One region of the Mixta calida genome, then DNA from elsewhere that is predicted to be linked to it. Evidence: predicted binding sites of a transcription regulator. Region 1 holds the regulator's gene; each other region holds the start of a gene.

Evidence for each region. Region 1 encodes PurR, which represses purine synthesis genes. Its sites were predicted from a motif close to CANGCAAACGTTTGCNTG; they were not measured.
Region 2: the regulator PurR is predicted to act here: its motif matches at 3,769-3,786, upstream of C2E16_RS00245 (NCS2 family permease).
Region 3: the regulator PurR is predicted to act here: its motif matches at 2,434-2,451, upstream of guaB (IMP dehydrogenase).

What each region holds. Positions count from the first base shown of each region.
Region 1 covers NZ_CP026378.1:2,097,230-2,104,183, reverse strand. The annotation lists gene rnt (ribonuclease T) at 8-688, shown strand; gene C2E16_RS09965 (Grx4 family monothiol glutaredoxin) at 753-1,088, opposite strand; gene C2E16_RS09960 (C40 family peptidase) at 1,445-2,266, shown strand; gene cydH (cytochrome bd-I oxidase subunit CydH) at 2,327-2,416, opposite strand; gene purR (HTH-type transcriptional repressor PurR) at 2,701-3,726, shown strand; gene punR (DNA-binding transcriptional activator PunR) at 3,776-4,711, opposite strand; gene punC (purine nucleoside transporter PunC) at 4,823-6,007, shown strand; gene cfa (cyclopropane fatty acyl phospholipid synthase) at 6,311-6,954, shown strand, end outside.
Region 2 covers NZ_CP026378.1:47,210-54,163, reverse strand. The annotation lists gene C2E16_RS00255 (response regulator transcription factor) at 1-388, opposite strand, end outside; gene C2E16_RS21010 (hypothetical protein) at 1,065-1,193, shown strand; gene C2E16_RS00250 (4'-phosphopantetheinyl transferase family protein) at 1,625-2,401, shown strand; gene C2E16_RS00245 (NCS2 family permease) at 2,385-3,698, opposite strand; gene yieH (6-phosphogluconate phosphatase) at 3,873-4,535, shown strand; gene phoU (phosphate signaling complex protein PhoU) at 4,619-5,353, opposite strand; gene pstB (phosphate ABC transporter ATP-binding protein PstB) at 5,366-6,133, opposite strand; gene pstA (phosphate ABC transporter permease PstA) at 6,181-6,954, opposite strand, start outside.
Region 3 covers NZ_CP026378.1:3,268,678-3,275,631, forward strand. The annotation lists gene guaA (glutamine-hydrolyzing GMP synthase) at 1-835, opposite strand, end outside; gene guaB (IMP dehydrogenase) at 907-2,373, opposite strand; gene xseA (exodeoxyribonuclease VII large subunit) at 2,543-3,913, shown strand; gene C2E16_RS15565 (glycoside hydrolase family 31 protein) at 4,091-6,451, opposite strand; gene C2E16_RS15570 (MFS transporter) at 6,466-6,954, opposite strand, start outside.

The DNA of each region.
Region 1 (6,954 bases):
GATCCTGATGTCTGAACCGAAACAACTGAACGCCTTATCCGACCGCTTTCGCGGCTTTTATCCGGTGGTGATTGATGTGGAAACCGCCGGGTTCAATGCGAAGACCGATGCGCTGCTGGAAATCGCCGCCGTCACGTTGAAAATGGATGAAGAAGGCTGGCTGCAGCTTGACCAGACCCTGCATTTTCACGTCGAGCCTTTCGAAGGCGCGGTTCTGCAACCGGAGGCGCTGGCGTTCAACGGCATCGATCCCCATAATCCCCTGCGCGGCGCCGTCAGCGAATATGACGCGCTGCATGAAATTTTTAAGCAGGTGCGCAAAGGGCTGAAGGATCGCGGCTGCAATCGCGCCATTATGGTGGCGCATAATGCCAACTTCGATCACAGCTTTATGATGGCCGCCGCCGAACGCGCTGGTCTGAAGCGTAACCCGTTTCACCCCTTCGCCACTTTCGACACCGCGGCGCTTAGCGGCCTGGTCGTCGGCCAGACGGTGCTGGCGAAAGCCTGTAAAGCGGCCGGCATCGCCTTTGACGCCAGTCAGGCGCACTCTGCGCTTTACGATACCGAGCGCACCGCAGAACTTTTTTGCGAGCTGGTGAACCGCTGGAAACGTTTAGGCGGCTGGCCGCCGCTGCCGGTAGAAGATGAGGAGCCGGTCGAAGAAGCGCTGAAGCTGGAGGAGTAGCCGCCGCACGCCAGTAAAAAAGGGCGCCGATGCGCCCTTTTATTTTTTAGCAGCTGGCTAAAACTTATTCCGCCGCTTTATATTTTTCCGCCGTCTCTTTGATCAGCGTTTGCAGCTCGCCGCGCTGGAACATTTCGACAACGATATCGCAGCCGCCGACCAGTTCGCCATCCACCCACAACTGCGGGAAGGTCGGCCAGTTGGCATATTTAGGCAGTTCAGCGCGGATATCCGGGTTTTGCAGGATATCCACATAGGCGAAGCGCTCGCCGCAGGCAGAGAGAGCCTGAACCGTCTGAGCAGAAAAACCACAGCTTGGCAGCTTCGGCGAGCCTTTCATGTACAGCAGGATCGGGTTTTCTGCGATCTGGCGCTGAATTTTTTCAACAGTACTCATAATTGCCTTCCTTAAATAGCTTGCTTCGTGTCTATTGATTGTAGCGACTGTAGCGGGTCACTGAAAACGACATTTTCTGTAGGGATAAATGATTTAGCGCATTATGCCAAATGCTGCTGATAAAATAACGTCCGCTTCTTCATCATTACGCCCGGCGATTAATAAATAGTAATAATTCTGTCGAGATAAGCGCCTGTTTCGGTTTATTTTTACATCTTTATGCAATTAAAGGCCATTCAATTGCAAAAGGCTTTATCTTTTCGGAAAAAGTTAGATTAGAATCGGCCTTCAGGGGTCTGCCTTATGGCAGAAATAGGATCAACTTCGCGCCGTTATCGCGCTATTACTGTAACCACACTATGCGTTTATTGATTACGCTTTTTATGCTGGCTTTTGCTCAGCTGTTCTTTAACGTTGCGCAGGCCTCTCCGCAGGCGCCGGTTAAGGCCAGTCAGCATAAGATTGATAAGAAAAGCGCCCGTGAAGATGAACGGCGCAAGCGTCGCCCCTTAAAAACCACCAGTAAAAAAACGCGTACGGCGACGGCGGAAAAAAGCAAAGTCAAAAAGAAAGGCAAAACGGCAACCGTCGCGGTATCCCCAGCGTTAACCACGAAAAAAGGCCGCTCACCGGTTAAAACGGCAAAAGAGAACAGCGCAAAGAAAAAAAGTATGGCCAGGACGGCGAAGGCGCGCTATGGCCATCAGCGCGGCGATAAAAAGCAGACCAAGGCCCGTGGCCCGCTCGAAATGAGTAAGGCGCACCGCGAGCGTTATCAGAAAGCGCGTGAAACGGCGATGAACAAGCTGATGGGTCAGCTGGGCAAACCTTACCTGTGGGGCGGCACCTCGCCTCACACCGGCTTCGACTGCAGCGGTCTGGTCTGGTACGCCTATAAGGATGTGGTGAAATTTAAAATTCCCCGCACCGCCAATGAGATGTATCACTTGCGTGACGCCGCGCCGGTCAACCGTCAGTCGCTGGAAAAAGGCGATCTGGTCTTTTTCCGCATTAATAACCGCGGCGCCGCCGATCACGTTGGCGTTTATCTTGGCAACGGTCGTTTTATTCAGTCGCCGCGCACCGGTAAAGATATTCAAATCAGCCAGCTCAGCGATGATTACTGGGAGCGCCATTATGTCGGCGCGCGTCGCGTAATGACGCCAAAAACCATCCGCTAAGCGCGTTGCGCAACAAAAAAGCCTGTCTTGCGACAGGCTTTTTTTATACGCATCATCCGATCAATGCATGACAGCGGTTAAGCTGAAAGCGATGATCATCAGCAATGCTGCGACAGTGGTGCTTAACGACAGCTTTAAATCGGTGCTCACCCGGCCTCTCCTTTAACCACACAAACAATAACGGTATAGATTTTCCCATACTCACCGGTAAAAATCTCGTTTTCTTTGCGTCAGCTTGATAGAATCCCCGCCTTGCGTTGCGCAACACCGGCAAACCGTCGCTGTTGGCCCTTTTTTAAAGACGTCCCGCCTGCCAGACGTATCTCAGCCAGCACAATGACAATGGATAAGCACGCTGAAGCAGGCCGCGAGGACGCAAACGTTTAACATTAGCCTTATCAAACCCTTATGATAAGCGCAGGAGTATCTTTTTAATGGCAACAATCAAAGATGTCGCGAAGCGTGCCGGCGTGTCTACGACGACGGTGTCACACGTCATCAATAAAACCCGCTTTGTCGCGGAAGAGACGCGCGAGGCGGTGTGGGCGGCCATCAAAGAACTACACTATTCGCCCAGCGCGGTCGCGCGCAGCCTGAAGGTGAACCACACCAAGTCGATCGGCCTGCTGGCGACCTCCAGCGAAGCGCCCTATTTTGCGGAAATCATCGAAGCGGTGGAAACGCGCTGCTTCGCCCGCGGCTATACCCTGATTCTGGGCAACGCCCATAACGATCTGCAAAAGCAGCAGGCATATCTGTCGATGATGGCGCAAAAGCGCGTCGACGGTCTGCTGGTAATGTGTTCTGAATATCCTGAAGCGCTGCTGAAGATGCTTGAGGAGAACCGCAATATCCCGATGGTGGTGATGGACTGGGGCGAGTCGCGCGGCGACTTTACCGATACCGTGCTGGATAACGCTTTTGAAGGCGGCTACATCGCAGGCCGCTATCTGATTGAACGCGGCCATCGCGATATCGGCGTGATTCCCGGACAGATGGAGCGCAACACCGGCGGCGGCCGTCTTGCCGGCTTTATGAAGGCGCTGAACGAGGCGAATATACCGGTGCGCGAAGAGTGGATCGTGCAGGGCGATTTCGAGCCGGAGTCGGGCTACCGCGCCATGCAGCAGATCCTGGCGCAGAAGCAACGCCCTACCGCCGTCTTCTGCGGCGGCGACATTATGGCGATGGGCGCTATTTGTGCGGCGGATGAGATGGGCCTGCGCGTGCCGCAGGATATTTCGGTGATCGGTTATGATAACGTGCGCAACGCGCGCTATTTTACGCCAGCGCTGACAACCGTTCATCAGCCGAAAGAGCAACTAGGCGAAACCGCCTTCGATATGCTGCTGGATCGCATTATCAATAAGCGCGAAGAATCGCAAACGATTGAGGTGCATCCGACGCTTATTGAACGCCGCTCGGTGGCTGACGGCCCGTTCCGCGACTATCGTCGTTAATGCTTTACGTCATCGCGGCTTATCCCTGCCGCGACCTTTGCCTTGCCGCTCAGGATAATGCGCTATCCTGAGTGCTCTCTTCCTCACGCAGCCACTCCCGATTCAGCGTCTCCGTATCGCCCAGATAATCCAGCAGCCAGCTCAGCGCCGGCGAACCGCTCTGTTCCGACCAGCTGACGCAGCAGTGGCTGTCGGGAAAAGGCACCGGCAGCGGCAACTCCGTCAGTTCCTGCGTCGCCAGCAGCGGCGCGGCGAAATGGCCGGGCACCATGCCAACGCAGAGACCGGCGCGCAGGCAGTCGAAAGCGCTCTCCCAGTCAGGCACCACCAGCCGTCGCTGATTATCCAGTGTCCAGGTGGTGCGGCGCGGCAGCGCGCGCGAGGTATCCTCCAGCACCAGTGAAGGCCAGGGACGGATATCATCATCCTGCAGGCCGCCGGTCGCTGCGGCCAGCGGATGGCTGGCGTTAACCACGCAGCGCCAGTTGAGCGCGCCCATATCACGGAAGGCGAAGCGGCCGCCGACGGGGATAGCCTGCGTCGCGCCGATTGCCACATCGACACGCCCGTCCGCCAGCGCGTCCCAGACGCCGTTAAACACCTCCGGGGTGATTAACAGTTCCATATCGGGAAAATGGCGATAAAAATCGAGCACCAGCTGACGCGTGCGCTGCGGTTTTACAATGCGATCGACGGCGATGCTCAGCTGGCCGCGCCAGCCGTTCGCCACCTGCTGACACTGCCGACGCGTGGCGAGCATTTTTTTGATAACAGCGCGGCCTTCACGAATAAAAAGCTCGCCCGCCTCGGTTAATACCACATCGCGATGACGACGTTCAAACAGCGGCACCGCCAGCCAGGACTCCAGCTGGCGCACGGTATAGCTGATGGCGGAAGGCACGCGATGCAGCTCCGCGGCGGCAGCGGAAAAGCTGCCGGTGCGGGCGACGGCGTCGACCACTTCAAGGGCATGTTCTGACCACATTTTTTGCCTGCAAAAATTTTGAAATCAACCGGCAAATTTTAGCGTTTCACATTCAGAAAAACATCCTTTACCCTCGCGCCGTCTGTTCACCTGCTAATTAATGAGAAAGAGATGTCTGGTTCAAAAGGATTTATGCTTTATCTGGCGCTGCTCAGTACGCTGGGTTTTCTCGCCACTGATATGTATCTGCCGGCGTTCACCGCCATGCAGGAAAGCTTCCACACCTCCGCAGGCGTCATCAGCGCCAGCCTGACGGTATTTCTTGGCGGCTTCGCCTGCGCGCAGCTGATATGGGGCCCCCTTTCCGACCGCTTCGGCCGTAAGCCGGTCCTGCTGTTCGGCCTGGCGCTGTTTGCCCTCGGCTGTGCGGGCATGCTGTGGGCGAATGAGACCTGGCAGATGTTGACCTTGCGCTTTATCCAGGCGGTGGGCGTCTGTTCCGCCACGGTAAGCTGGCAGGCGCTGGTGGTCGATCGCTATCGCGGCGCGCAGGCTAACCGCGTGTTCGCCACCATTATGCCGCTGGTCGCGCTTTCTCCGGCGCTGGCGCCGTTGCTGGGCGCCTGGGTGCTGAGCCACTTTTCATGGCGGGCTATTTTCCTGACGCTGCTGCTGGTGACCCTGCCACTACTGTTCGCTACAGCCAGGCTGAAAAAAGCGCCGGCGGCGGCCGCGCACGATTCGCGTCCGCGCGCCGGCTTTTTCACCATGCTGACCTCGCGCGTCTACGGCGGCAACGTACTGATCTATGCCGCCTGCTCCGCCAGCTTTTTCGCCTGGCTGACCGGCTCACCCTTTATCCTGCACGATCTCGGTTTAAGTCCGGCGGATATTGGCCTGAGCTATATGCCGCAAACCGTCGCTTTTCTGGCGGGCGGATTCGGCTGTCGCACCGCGTTGCAGCGTCGCAGCGGCAGGACGCTGTTGCCTGCGCTGCTGATCTTCTATGCAATCAGCGTCGTGTCGCTGTTTATGGTGGCGATGAGCGGAAAAGCGACGCTGTGGGGCCTGCTGGCGCCGTTCTGCGGCATGGCGCTGGCCAACGGCGCCATTTACCCTATTGTGGTGGCGAACGCGCTGCTGCCGTTCCCGCAGGATACCGGCAAGGCCGCCGCGCTGCAGAACTGCCTGCAACTGGGCCTCTGCTTTTTCGCCAGCCTGGCCGTTTCCGGCTGGCTCAGCCATCCGTTGCTGACCACCAGCGCAGTGATGCTGTTTACCGTACTGCTTGCCGTGCTGGGCTATTTTCTGCAGCTGACGCGCGAGGCGCAGACGGAATCAGAAAACGCGGCCTGAACGCATACACCTGTGCGCCACCGCGCGCAGTGATTGGTTAGCACACTAACTGTTAGCCGTTGTATATTCCCTGCCGTGAGCATATACTCCTTGCAAGGCAGTTACTTATAATAACCAGTGCGTTTTTCCGGTCGGGTCGGTCCGCTTTATTACGGGCCCGTCTGACCGGCCTGTTCATTCAGTTTCAATCCTCTGTTAAACGTCGGATATCTGGCACACGGTTTTCCGTGAGATTTCTCACAACCCTGTAGAAATTGACTATTCTGTTTCTCAGGTTCGTATCACACAGGTGATGGAGAAGCTATGAGTTCATCGTGCATAGAAGAAGTGAACCTGGAGGAAAACCATTGGTATCGTATCGCCCATGAGATGTTGGAAGTGGCTGATATCGAAGTCAATGGCAATCGCCCCTGGGATATTCAGGTGAAAAACCCTGACTTTTTTAAACGCGTCTTACAGGAGGGATCCCTCGGTCTGGGCGAGAGTTACATGGATGGCTGGTGGGAATGCGACCGGCTTGATATGTTTTTTCATCGCGTGCTGAAGCACAAACTGGATCAACAGCTCCCTCATCATTTCAAAGATACTTTACGCATCGCCGCCGCGCGTCTGACTAATCTGCAGTCAAAAAAACGCGCCTGGATGGTAGGCAAAGAGCATTACGATTTAGGCAACGATCTTTTTTCGCTTATGCTTGATCCCTTCATGCAATATTCCTGCGCCTATTGGAAAGAAGCAGGCACGCTGGAAGACGCGCAACAGGCTAAGCTAAAAATGATTTGCGAAAAGCTGCAGCTGAAGCCGGGTATGCGTCTGCTTGATATCGGCTGCGGTTGGGGCGGCCTTGCGGAGTTCGCCGCACGTCATTACGGCGTAACGGTGGATGGCGTCACCATCTCCGCGGAACAGCAAAAAATGGCGCAGCAGCGCTGCGAAGGGCTGGACGT
Region 2 (6,954 bases), 2.1 Mb from region 1:
GATTTTTGACAAAAATTTCAGTTAACGCTTTTTTTATTTCGCTTACGGAATCGTATTTGCTGATAATCGCATCGGCTCCGTAGCTGATGGCTTTTTTCAAAATAGGTAAGTTATCGTATTCAACATACAGTATTACTTTTGCACCCGGAATGGCGCGTTGAATAGCACGGATTTTGCCTATGCCATAGAACTGTCGGTCATCATTGCAGTAAGACAGATCCGTAATAATGGCGTCTATCTTGTGGCTGCTGGCAGAAATATTATTACCGCCTACATTTAAAGAAAAATCGGAGATAATATTACAACCCAATTCCTCCCTGATATAATCGTAAAGAAAATACTGAATGGCAGGATATTTATCCGATATAGTCAAGTTAATGTCCAACATATTGAGATATCCTTCTCCTTTACCCAGCCGTTAAGACCAGCTCCTTATGGACGATGCTAAATACCGCTAACATCGATTGCCGAAATCATGATTCTTTTCTTCTTAAGAAATAACTTCTGAGCGATTCTAATAGCTTCTTACCTTATTAACAACCCATGTTTCCGCTAAGGTCAATAATGAATAAAAGTAAAGAATCCATTATTATTACTCATCAAGCAGGATATTTTACTACCGCTACAAAACACAATAACCCATTGTTTTTCATTGTAAAAATATTAAAAATCCGCTATCACCCCTTCCCATTAAAGAGGTAAAATAACTTAATGTTAAAACTATTAACGACGTTCACAAAACAGATTTCATCAGATTAATCTACCCCGTAACGTCGGGAAAAATGAGTTTATAAGACAATTCTTGAATATAATTAAAGACCAATCTTAAGCTGTCATAAATATATGTCCGGCTACACGATCGCCGTGTGTGTTTTATTTTCATTCTATCATTAACGTTTGGTTTAAAGTTTCTTGTCGCCGCCCACCTGCTATCGCAGGAAATCCTTTTCGATGCGCTTTACACCATGCTCAGATAAGCAGGCGGTAAATGCCAGCGACCGCTTCATCTTTATCACCAGTGCGCAAAGAAAAGAAACCCTGCTGCCAGCGCTTTCCGCGGCAATGTGGAAACAATCATGCTGGTGCTGGTGCTGGTGCTGGTGCCGGTTACGGTTACGGTTACGGTTACGGTTACGGTGGTGATGGTTTCAGACAGCCGTTTCTGTGACACATTACCGCTGCGGCTTCCCTGAGCAGATGCGCGCGGCGGGTTAGCAGTCCGGCCGTAGCCAACGAGACCGCGTTTCGCAACGGTAGCCTGCAGGCGGACTACCTGCTCCTGGTCACACGCAGTGGCTGGACACGAGCCCAACGTTCGGTTTTGATACTGAGCAGATTAACCAGCTTTTTTGCCGATAGCCCTGACAGGTGAATGTGCTGGTTAAGCCGGTCTATGGCGTACCCGAAAAGCTTTATCCGCGGCTACCGCGCCTCTCTTTTAAAGATGTCTGCAGCCTGGCCTGAACAGCGATTTCAACAGGTGCTGCACTCCGGACGCTTTTAAAAAGGCAAATTTAAACCTATTCTGAAAAGCGCCTGGCTAAGGATAAAGCCGGATGCAAACGCTTCAGAAAATTCTTACAATAGCATTGATGATTATCCGACCATTTTCACGGAGCGACAGATGGCAAGTCATTTTGTACGCTGGACGCTTGCCCAAAATCGGGCGGACGTTCATCGTATTCCTGCAGAAGTTGTAGAAAAAGCCCACTTTCTCAGCGAAAAACGTCGAAGCCGTTATCTGGCGGCGCGCATGTTGCTGGCCGAACTGATGCTGCGCGTGTATGGAATGCCGCAGCTGCCGGGGTTAACCACCACCGTTAATGGCCGTCCCTGTTTTATCGATCCCGATCTGCCTGATTTCAGCATTGCCTATGCCGGTAATGTTATTGGCGTGCTGCTGGCGGAAGAACAGAGCCGCGCCGGGCTGGATATGGAAATGGTGCGCGCGCACAGCCGTCAAACAGTAGAACACCATCTGCAACACCTTTCTTCGGGCGAAAAAGCCTGGATCAATGCGCAGCAGGACCCGCTGGAAGCGATTACGCAAATCTGGACGCTGCGCCAGAGTATCCTCAAATTAACCGGTGAAAACAGCGATTGCGGCAGCTCTCTGCAACTTCATCCCGCCTCAGGCCGCCTGCGCTCACAAGTTTTTCCCGACGTACAGGCGGTGTGCGATGTCGAACCGCTGCTGATCTGGTCATGCGCGCTTTCTCCCGCTACCAGCCGTCTGCGCCTGTGGGAAATCGACGACGCCCATAACTGGAACGCGCTGCGAGATATTGAGTTGAATAAAACGAATATGGAGCAGCAAATGCTACGGCTGACCAGCATGCCGCTGGAAAGGCAGCTGCAGCGCCAGGGCTGCAGCCGTATGGAGATCAGTGGGAATCGATAAAAGCGATTTTCAGTACGAACAGCAGCGCCACTACGACTACGCAGGGACTGATTTCACGCCAGCGTCCCGTACCCGCCTTCATTACGCAGTAAGCGATAAAGCCCAGGGCAATGCCTTCGGTAATTGAGAAGCTAAACGGCATCATCGCCGCCGTCACGAACGCTGGCACCGCCTCGGTGAGATCGTCCCATTTCACGCGCGCCAGGCTGGAAGTCATCAGCACGCCAACATAAATCAGCGCGCCCGCCGCGGCGTAGCCGGGCACCATTGATGCCAGCGGCGACAGGAACATCACCAGCAGGAACAGAATGCCGGTCACCACTGCCATCAAACCGGTGCGTCCGCCGACGGAAACGCCGGAAGAGCTTTCGATGTAAGCGGTCACCGACGAGGTGCCGATAGCGGCGCCAGCCACAGAGCTGACGCTGTCAACCAGCAACGCCTGCTTCATACGCGGGAATTTGCCGTCTTTATCCGCCAGGCCCGCTTTATCTGTCACGCCGATCAGTGTGCCGGAGGAGTCGAACAGGTTAACCAGCATAAAAGAGAAAATTACGCCCGCCATGCTGATATTTAACGCGCCGCCCAGATCGACCTGCCCGATAACGGAGCCGACAGAAGGCGGCGCGGAGAAGATGCCGCTGTATTTCACATCGCCCAGCATCAGACCGGCCAGCGTGGTCACCACAATTGAGATCAGCACGGCCGCATGGACGTTGCGTGAAGCCAGCACCGCGATAATAAAGAAGCCCAGCGCCCCCAGCAGTACGCTATGCGACGTCAAATCGCCCACCGTCACCAGCGTGGCCTCATTGCCCACGATAATACCGGCGTTTTTCAGCCCCATCAGCGCGATAAACAACCCGATCCCGGCGGTGATGCCGGTACGCAGGCTAAGCGGGATATTGGCGATCATCCAGTAGCGCACGCGGAACAGCGTCAGCAGCAGCAGGCCCGTCGCGCCCCAGAAAATGGCCCCCATGCCGACCTGCCATGAATAGCCCATCGCGCCCACCACGACGAAAGCGAAAAAGGCATTCAGCCCCATCGCCGGCGCCAGTGCTACCGGCAGGTTGGCGATAACCCCCATCAGAATGCTGCCCAGCGCGGCGATCAGGCAGGTCGTCACGAAAACGGCCTGCGTATTCATGCCGGCGGCGCCGAGGATCTGCGGGTTTACAAAGACGATGTAAACCATCGTCAGGAAAGTGGTAAAACCGGCAATCACTTCGGTTCGCACCGTCGTGCCATGTTCCTCAAGTCGGAACAGCCGCTGTAATAAGCCTTGTTTAGTCATGTGTTACATCCGAACGGGAAAAGAGGTCGCAGCGTATGCTAGCGATTTTGGCTCAACAGTACACTGATTTTTCGCAAACGGTTGCGGTTTGCCTTAAATCACCGCTGAACGGGTCGCATTCTGCGCGCAGTCGGTTAAAGTGGAGCAAGTAATATCATTAAGGATGACGTATAAATGAGCATTGAATGTCTGTTTTTTGACTGCGACGGGACGCTGGTGGACAGCGAACGCCTTTGTACCCAGGCCTATGTCGATACCTTCGCCCGCTACGGCGCTGAACTGTCGCTACAGGAGATGTTTGAAAAGTATAAGGGCGTCAAGCTCTACGACATTATCGCTGATGTCCGTCGCCAGCATCCGCTGAATGCGCCGGTAGAGGAGATTGAGCGGGAATATCGTCAACAGGTGGCGCATCTTTTTAATGCGCATCTGCAACCTATTCCGGGCGCAAGAGCGCTACTGGAACGGATCTGCGTGCCGATGTGCGTGGTCTCCAACGGCACCGTGCCGAAGATGCAGCATTCGTTGGGGCTGACCGATATGCTCTCCTTTTTTGATGATCGGTTGTACAGCGGCTACGATATCGGCCACTGGAAGCCGGACCCGCAGCTGATGTTTCACGCGGCGCAGCAGATGCAGGTGCCAATTGAGCGCTGCGCGTTGATCGATGACTCCGAAGCGGGCGCCAACGCTGGCATCGCGGCGGGCATCCCGGTATTTTACTACTGCGCCGACGCCCATAATCGGCCTATCGATCATCCGCTGGTGACGCCTTTCGACGATCTGGCGCAGCTGCCCGCGCTGTGGCGCGAGCGCGGTTGGTCGCTGACGCGTTAAGGGGATTATTGGTCGGAAGAGAAGGGAAAGCTCAACCGCGCGGTTAAAGGCGCGCGGTTGAGGATGAGCCGCTTGATGGGAAATCAGGCCGGGCTGCTGCCGTTGTCGTCGCCCGCCAACAGCTTGTCCAGCCGGTCGCCGCCAACGTGGCGGAAATCCTGACCTTTGACGAAATAGAAAATAATCTCGCAGATATTCTGACAGCGATCGCCGATACGCTCGATGGCGCGCGCGCAGAACAGCGCGGTCAGCACGCTGGGAATAGTACGCGGATCTTCCATCATATAGGTCATCAGCTGGCGCACGATGCCCTCATACTCCTGGTCGACCTTTTTATCTTCGCGGTAAATCTCAATCGCCGCGCTTAAATCCATGCGCGCGAAGGCGTCCAGCACGTCATGCAGCATCTGAATAGTATGGTGGCCCAGCGATTCCAGGCTGACCAGCAGCGGCTGATGCTGTTGACCAAACTTCTCCAGCGCCGTACGGCTGATCTTCTCCGCTACATCGCCGATGCGCTCCAGCTCGGAAATGGTTTTGATGATCGCCATGACCAGGCGCAGATCGCTGGCGGTCGGCTGCCGCTTGGCAATAATGCGCACGCAGGCTTCATCGATCTCCACTTCCATCATGTTGACCTTCTGATCGCCATCGATCACGCGCAACGCCCGCTCGCCATCCTGATTATGCATCGCAGTGATGGCGTCGGTGAGCTGCTGCTCCACCAGCCCGCCCATGATCATCACCTGGGTGCGGATATGTTCAAGCTCAGCGTTAAACTGGCCGGAGATATGTTTGTTCAGGTTTAAATTATCCATACAGGTCTCCAGTTAACCATAACGGCCAGTAATGTAGTCTTCAGTCTGCTTCTGATGCGGCTTCGTAAACAGGGTGTCAGTGTCGCTGAACTCGATCAGCTCGCCCAGATACATAAAGGCGGTATGGTCGGAACAGCGCGCCGCCTGCTGCATATTGTGCGTCACGATCACCACGGTGTAATCCTGCTTCAGCTCGGTGATAAGCTCTTCGATACGACCGCTAGAGATCGGGTCCAGCGCTGAGCAGGGCTCGTCCAGCAGCAGTACTTCCGGGCGAATGGCGATACCGCGCGCGATGCAGAGTCGCTGCTGCTGGCCGCCGGAGAGACTGTAACCGCTCTGATGCAGCTTGTCTTTGGTTTCATTCCACAGCGCCGCTTTACTCAGCGCCCACTGTACGCGCTCATCCATCTCCGCGCGCGGAAGCTTTTCAAACAGGCGTACACCGAAGGCTATATTGTCGTAAATCGACATCGGGAACGGCGTCGGCTTCTGAAACACCATGCCGACGCGGGCGCGCAGCAGCGCGATATCCTGCGACTCGGTAAGAATATTTTCGCCATCCAGCAGAATCTCACCCTCGGCGCGCTGCTCCGGGTAAAGCGAGAACATCTTATTGAAGGTGCGCAGCAGGGTAGATTTACCGCAGCCGGACGGTCCGATAAAGGCGGTGACCTGGTTTTTGGCGATATCCAGATTGATGTTTTTCAGCGCATGGAATTTACCGTAGTAAAAGTTCAGATCGCGAACCTGAATTTTGCCGGATGACTGATTAACCATAGTTTTCTCTTTCTCTTAACGCCGCGCCGCTGTCGCGTCACGGTGAATTAATGTTTCGATTTGGCAAAAATCACACGCGCCAGAATGTTCAGCAACAGGACGCACAGCGTGATTAACAGAACGCCAGCCCAGGCCAGACTTTGCCATTCGGCGAAAGGGCTCATGGCGAACTTAAAGATGGTGACCGGCAGGTTGGCCAGCGGCTGCATCATGTCGGTGCTCCAGAACTGGTTCGACAGCGAAGTAAACAGCAGCGGGGCGGTCTCGCCGGCGATACGCGCGATGGCCAGCAGGACGCCGGTGATAATCCCGGATACCGACGCTTTCAGCGTAATGGCGGAGATCATTTTCCATTTCGGCGTACCCAGCGCGTAGGCTGCTTCACGTAGGCTGTCCGGCACCAGCTTTAGCATATTTTCCGTGGTGCGAATCACGATGGGCACCTGCAGCAGCGCCAGCGCGATCACGCCCGCCCAGCCGGAAAAGTGCTGCATCTGCGCGACGACCAGGGTGTAAACGAACAGCCCGACGACAATGGACGGCGCCGACAGCAGGATATCGTTAATAAAACGGATCACTTCGGCCAGCCAGGATTTGCGGCCATACTCCGCCAGGTAGATCCCAGCCATAATGCCCAGCGGGGTGCCGAACAGCGTCGCCCAGAGGATCAGCAGGCCGCTGCCGGCGATGGCGTTAGCCAGCCCGCCGCCAGCGGTATTCGGCGGCGGCGTCATTTCAGTAAACAGCGCCAGCGAAAAGCCGTCGACACCACGCGTAATGGTGGTGAACAGAATCCACACCAGCCAGAACAGGCCGAACGC
Region 3 (6,954 bases), 1.2 Mb from region 1:
CGAACATATCCATCACCTGCTCCGCTTCGTTCAGACGCAGCAGACCGTTATCGACGAAGACGCAGGTCAGACGGTCGCCGATGGCGCGATGCAGCAGCATGGCGGTCACGGAGGAGTCGACGCCGCCGGAAAGACCGAGGATCACTTTATCGTTGCCAACCTGCTCGCGCAGACGCTCAACGATATCTTCAATGATCTTCGCCGGGGTCCAGAGCGCCTCACACTCACAGATATCCAGCACGAAGCGCTCCAGCATACGCAGCCCCTGGCGGGTGTGGGTCACTTCCGGGTGGAACTGCACGCCGTAGAAACGCTTCTCTTCGTTAGCCATAATGGCGAACGGACAGGTTTCGGTGCTGGCGACGGTGACAAAGTCGGACGGGATTGCCGTTACCTTGTCGCCGTGGCTCATCCAGACATCCAGCAGCGGCAGGCCAGCAGCGCTGATGGAATCTTCAATGCCGCGCACCAGCGCGCTGTCGGTTCTGACCTCCACCTGCGCATAGCCGAACTCGCGTTCGCTGGAGCCTTCTACTTTACCGCCCAGCTGCATTGCCATGGTCTGCATGCCGTAGCAGACGCCCAGCACCGGCACGCCAGCGTTAAAAACATATTCCGGCGCGCGCGGGCTGTCGAGTTCGGTGGTGCTTTCCGGGCCGCCGGAAAGAATGATGCCGCTTGGTTTAAATTCGCGGATCTGCGCTTCGGTCACATCCCAGGCCCAGAGTTCGCAATATACGCCCAGCTCGCGCACGCGGCGCGCCACCAGCTGAGTGTACTGCGAACCAAAATCGAGGATTAAAATACGGTGCTTATGAATATTTTCCGTCGTCATTAAGGCAATTCCAGGGCGATAGACTGATAAATAAAAGCGCCCGGCGGGTGCCGGGCGAGAAAATTACGGGATTAGGATCCCATGCGATAGTTTGGCGACTCTTTAGTGATGGTCACGTCATGGACGTGGCTTTCCGAAATACCGGCGCCGCTGATGCGTACAAATTCCGCTTTAGTGCGCAGCTCTTCGATAGTGGCGCAGCCGGTCAGCCCCATGCAGGAGCGCAGGCCGCCCATCTGCTGATGCACGATCTCTTTCAGGCGGCCTTTATAGGCGACGCGGCCTTCGATGCCTTCCGGCACCAGCTTGTCCGCCGCGTTGTCGCTCTGGAAGTAGCGATCGGAGGAGCCTTTAGACATCGCGCCCAGCGAACCCATGCCGCGATAGGATTTAAACGCGCGGCCCTGGTAAAGCTCGATTTCGCCTGGGGATTCTTCGGTGCCGGCCAGCATTGAGCCGACCATTACGCAGGCGGCGCCTGCGGCGATCGCTTTAGCGATATCGCCGGAGAAGCGGATGCCGCCGTCGGCAATCACCGGCACGCCGGTGCCTTCCAGCGCTTCAACCGCGTCGGAAACCGCAGTAATCTGCGGCACGCCGACGCCGGTAACGATACGGGTGGTGCAGATAGAGCCAGGGCCGATGCCGACTTTCACCGCGCTTACGCCCGCCTGGGCCAGCGCCAGCGCGCCCGCGCCGGTCGCGACGTTGCCGCCGATGATCTGCAGGTTAGGATATTTGGCGCGCGTTTCGCGGATGCGTTGCAGCACGCCTTCGGAATGACCGTGAGAGGAGTCGATCAGCAGCACGTCAACGCCCGCCGCCACCAGCGCATCGACGCGTGCTTCATTGCCCGCGCCTGCGCCGACCGCCGCGCCAACGCGCAGACGGCCATGCTCATCTTTACAGGCCAGCGGCTTACGCTCCGCCTTCTGGAAATCTTTTACGGTGATCATGCCGAGCAGACGGAAGCTGTCATCCACCACCAGCGCTTTTTCGACGCGCTTCTCATGCATTCTTTGCAGCACCACTTCGCGCGCTTCACCCTCTTTAACCGTCACCAGGCGCTCTTTTGGCGTCATCACGGCGGTGACCGGCAGGTTGAGATCGGTCACGAAACGTACGTCGCGGCCGGTGATAATCCCGACCAGCTGGTTATCCTCCGTCACGACCGGATAGCCGGCGAAACCGTTGCGCTCGGTCAGCTCTTTTACTTCACGCAGCGTAGTGGTCGGCAGCACGGTCTGCGGATCGGTCACGACGCCGCTTTCATGCTTTTTCACCTTGCGCACTTCTTCCGCCTGGCGCTCGATGGACATATTTTTGTGGATAAAGCCCAGCCCGCCTTCCTGCGCCAGCGCGATAGCCAGACCGGCTTCGGTCACGGTATCCATGGCGGCAGAGAGCATTGGAATGTTCAGACGAATGGTTTTGGTCAGTTGGGTGCTGAGGTCGGCCGTGTTAGGCAGTACAGTGGAGTGAGCAGGAACGAGCAAAACGTCGTCAAAAGTGAGTGCTTCTTTAGCGATTCGTAGCATGGCAATATCTCAACCTGGGGTGAATGAGAACAGATAAAATATTGCCGCGGCATTATACAGGGCGTAATCGGTTGCCTCCAGCTTTTTTTCAGAAAATGTCTTGATCCCCTGCTTCAGGCATGTAGTATCGGTGAATTAACTCGCTGATTTATTATTTGATCCTCATCACATGTCGCTACCGCCTTCCGCCAATATATTTACCGTCAGCCGCCTTAATACCACGGTGCGTCAGCTGCTGGAAGGCGAGATGGGTCAGATCTGGCTCAGCGCCGAGATCTCTAACTTTACCCAGCCCGCTTCCGGCCACTGGTACTTCACGCTGAAAGATGACACCGCCCAGGTGCGCAGCGCCATGTTCCGTAACAGCAACCGGCGCGTAACTTTCCGTCCGCAGCATGGACAGCAGGTGCTGGTGCGCGCCACGGTGACGCTTTACGAGCCGCGTGGCGACTATCAGCTGATTGTCGAAAGCATGCATCCGGCGGGCGAAGGTCTGCTGCAACAGCAGTTTGAACAGCTGAAGCAGCGGCTGGCGGCGGAAGGACTGTTTGAGCAGCAGCATAAACAGCCGCTGCCTGAACCGGCGCGTCAGGTGGGCGTGATCACTTCCGCTACCGGCGCGGCGCTGCATGATGTGCTGCGCGTGCTGCATCGCCGCGATCCGTCGCTGCCGGTGATCATCTATCCGACGGCGGTCCAGGGCAACGATGCCCCTGCATCCATCGCGCGCGCCATTGAGCTGGCTAACCTGCGCAACGAGTGCGACGTGCTGATCGTCGGACGCGGCGGCGGCTCGCTGGAAGATTTATGGAGCTTTAACGACGAGCGGGTGGCGCGGGCGATTTTCGCCAGCCGCATTCCGATCGTCAGCGCCGTCGGCCATGAAACCGACGTAACCATCGCCGATTTTGTCGCCGACCTGCGCGCGCCGACGCCTTCCGCCGCGGCGGAGATCGTCAGTCGCAATCAGGTGGAACTGCTGCGCCAGCTGCAGTCGCAGCAGACGCGGCTGGAGATGGCGATGGACTACTACCTGGCCCAGCAGCAGCGCACCTTTACCCGCCTGCAACACCGTTTGCAGCAGCAGCATCCGCAGCTGCGGCTGGCACGCCAGCAGACGGCGCTGTTCCGTCTGCAACGGCGGCTGGACGAGGCGTTACAGCTGCGTCTGCGCGAGGCCGCGCGCCAGCAGGATCGTCTGACGCAGCGCCTGGCGGCCCAGCAGCCGCAGCGTAATATCAACCGTGCGCAGCAGCAGCTTCAGCAGTGGCAATATCGTCTGACGCAGGCGATGCGGCAGCGGCTGAGTGAAGAAAAACAGCGCTTCGGCGCGCTGGCGGGACATCTGGAAGGCGTCAGCCCGCTGGCGACGTTGGCACGCGGCTTCAGCGTGACGCAGACGCCCACCGGCGAGGTGCTGAAAACCGCCGGGCAGCTTCAGCCTGGCGACAAGCTGCAAACCCGCCTGCAGGATGGCTGGGTGGAAAGCGAAGTAAAAACTATCACGCCGCTGAAAAAAACGCGCAAAAAGCGGACATAGCCTTCGCCATAAGGCGGCAATCAGAGCTGAATGTCTTCCATAATGCTAAAAAGTCGCGCTAAAAGCGCCCAAAAAACGCCGTGCCGCATCTTAAAGCAATAGTCGGCAATGAGCTGCATGCCTCCCGTTACGCCATAAAAAAGGCGCGCCTGAAGCGCGCCTTTTTAGCCTGCGACGCTACAGTCGATACGCTGAGGCAGCTTCGCCGTTAATCCACAATTCACGCCGTTCGCCGGATGGCAGCACTATCTCTAACTGCCGCCACGCGGGCTGATAGCGCCCTTCCCGCGCTATGTTCAGCGTAATGCGCGTCGCGTCGCAGGTCATTCGCCAGCGCAGCCAGAGCGCATCGCCCTCACGCCAGCCGTAGCTTTCGCCGTCATCCTCGAAAAGCATTCCTTCGCTCTCTCCTGCTGACAGCGGAAACAGCCGCAGCTCGCGCTGATTGTCCGCAGCCGCGTCCACATGCGCCAGCCGCTGCGACATCGGCAGCCCGGCGCCGGCGCGCGCCAGCAGCGGCAGCCGCTCCAGCGGCGCATCCAGCGTGATCCACTGTCCGCCGCCGTACCATTGTCCGCTCCAGAAGCAGTACCAGCCTGTGCCGTTATCGGGCAGCCATACCCGGCGCTGACGCTGGCCCGGCTCCACCACGCTCGCCACCAGCAGATCGCGTCCGATAAGAAAATCATCCGTTTCCTGCCAGGCGTGTGCGTCATGTTCATGATCAAGAAAGGTGGGCCGCAGCATCGGCTCATCGTCAACGCTGGCCTGCCACAGCAGCGTGTAAAAGTAAGGCAGCAGACGGTAGCGCAGGCGGATCGCCTCGCGCACGATGTCCGTTACGGCGGGATACATCCACGGCTCGTTTACCGTGCCGTCGTCATTCCATGAGTGTATGGTAAAACGCGGATGCATCACGCCGTTCTGCACCCAGCGGGCAAACAGCTCCGCGTCCGGCCTGTCGCCGGAGAAGCCGCCGACGTCGTGACCGACGTTATACAGCCCCGACAGGCTCATCCCCAGCCCCATGCGCGTGTTGTAGCGCAGCGTCTGCCAGCTGGTGCGGTTGTCGCCGCTCCAGGTCTGTACGTAGCGCTGCATACCGGCGCAGCCGGAGCGCGAAATCAGGTAAGGCCGTTGCTGCGGCGCGAAACGCTGCTGCGCCTCCAGCGAGGCGCGCATCATCAACAACGGCATCACCGGACGAATGTGCTTAATCGCCACGGGGCGACCGAAGCCGTGACAGCGCGCCTCGCCGTCCCAGATCTCATATTCGTTGTTGTCGTTCCAGGTGGCATCGATGCCCATCTCCAGCAGCTGCGTGGTGACGCCCTGCTGCCACCAGCGTATCGCATCGGGATTGGTAAAATCGAGGTGCGATCCCTCATCGTCCCAAAAGCAGGAGCGCTCCGGCGCATCCGATTCGGAATCGCGAATAAACAGCCCCTGCCGCGCCGCTTCTTCATAACGCGGATGATCCTGTAGCAGGCAGGGTTTGATATTGGCCGCCAGCCGCAGTCCCGCCTCATGAAACGCCGCGCTTAGCTGGCGCGGCTGCGGCACTTTTTCATAGTTCCAGTTAAATACGTAGCGCTTATTGCCGATGGAGGTGTAGCCGGAAGAAAGCTGGAAAGAGTCGCAGGGAATAGCGTGCTGCCGGCAGAGCTGAATAAACTGCTGTAGCTGGTGCTGCGCGTCGGGCGCGTCGGTGTAGTGCATGGTGGAGCCGCTGTAGCCCAGGCTCCACTTCGGCCCGAAACAGGTTTTTCCGGTAAGCCGCACAAAGGCTTTAGTGACGTCCAGCACGCGCGGACCGAAAAACAGGTAGTAGTCGAGATCGCCCGCCTCCGCCTGATAGCGGCGGTAAGGCTGATGATAGTTGTCCAGTTCGTTGCCGAGGTCGAGCCAGCAGCTGCTGAGATTATCGTAAAACAGGCCGAAGCTAACCTGCTCGCGGCGGGTAATGGTAAACGGAATATGCTTGTAGAGCGGATCGGTGCTGGCGGCGTTATAGCCCATCGCATCCAGATTGCGCATCTCAAAGCGTCGTCCACTGCGCTCTAGGTCGCCCGCTTTTTCCCCCAGCCCGTAGTAGCGATCGTCGGCGAAACGGCGCTGGTAGTGCGCCACGCCGTCGCCGTGCGCATTCAGCAGATAGGCGCTGGTGCGACGATCTTCGACCAGCGGACGCCACTGGTTATCCGCATCCAGATATTCCCACGCCAGCCAGAGCGGCTGATGCACCGTGACGCGCAGATGCTGGCTGCTGATGATCAGCCGATCGGCGTAGGTTTCCAGATGATAGCCCGGCAGGCTGAAGCCCTCCACGCTCAGGCGATCGCGTCCCTCCCAGGGCACATCTTCCTGCGGCGCGATGCTCCAGGTGCGATCCAGCGCCAGCTCGCCGTTGCGTTTGATCAGGATGCGGAACATCGACTCCTCCAGCACGTAGAGGCAAAACAGATGCCGCCCGTCAACCTGCAGTTCGATCCTGTCGGCGTACTTCCCCGCCAGCGTCCAGTTTTTTAACGTCTTCATATCCACTCCAGCAGTTAACGTTTTTTAGCGCGGCGTTCGGCCAGCAGAGCAATCAGGAACAGCGCGCCGATAAGGTCGAAAAAGCCCATCGCCACAAACAGCGGGCCGAAGCCGATGGTGTCGGAAACGGCGCCGATCAGCAGGGAAAAGAGGAAGCTGGCGATCCAGGCGCAGGAGCCGCGCATGCCGTTGACGGTCGCCATCTGATTTTTATCGAACGACTCCACCACCAGCGCGCTCAGCATGCAGGAGATCACCTGATGGCCGAAGCCGCCGATAGAGATCAGCGCAATCGCCAGAAACGGATCTTTGGTTACGGCGACCAGCGTCAGCGACAGCATCAGAAACGCGCCGGTAACGGAGCTGGCGATCACCGAATTAATGCGCTGGAAGCCGAACCATTTGCGATACAGGTTGGTGAGATAGCCGCTGGCGACGCTGCCAATATCGGCCGCCAGGAAAGGCAGCCAGGCGAACAGCGCGATCTGCTTGAGATCCATGCC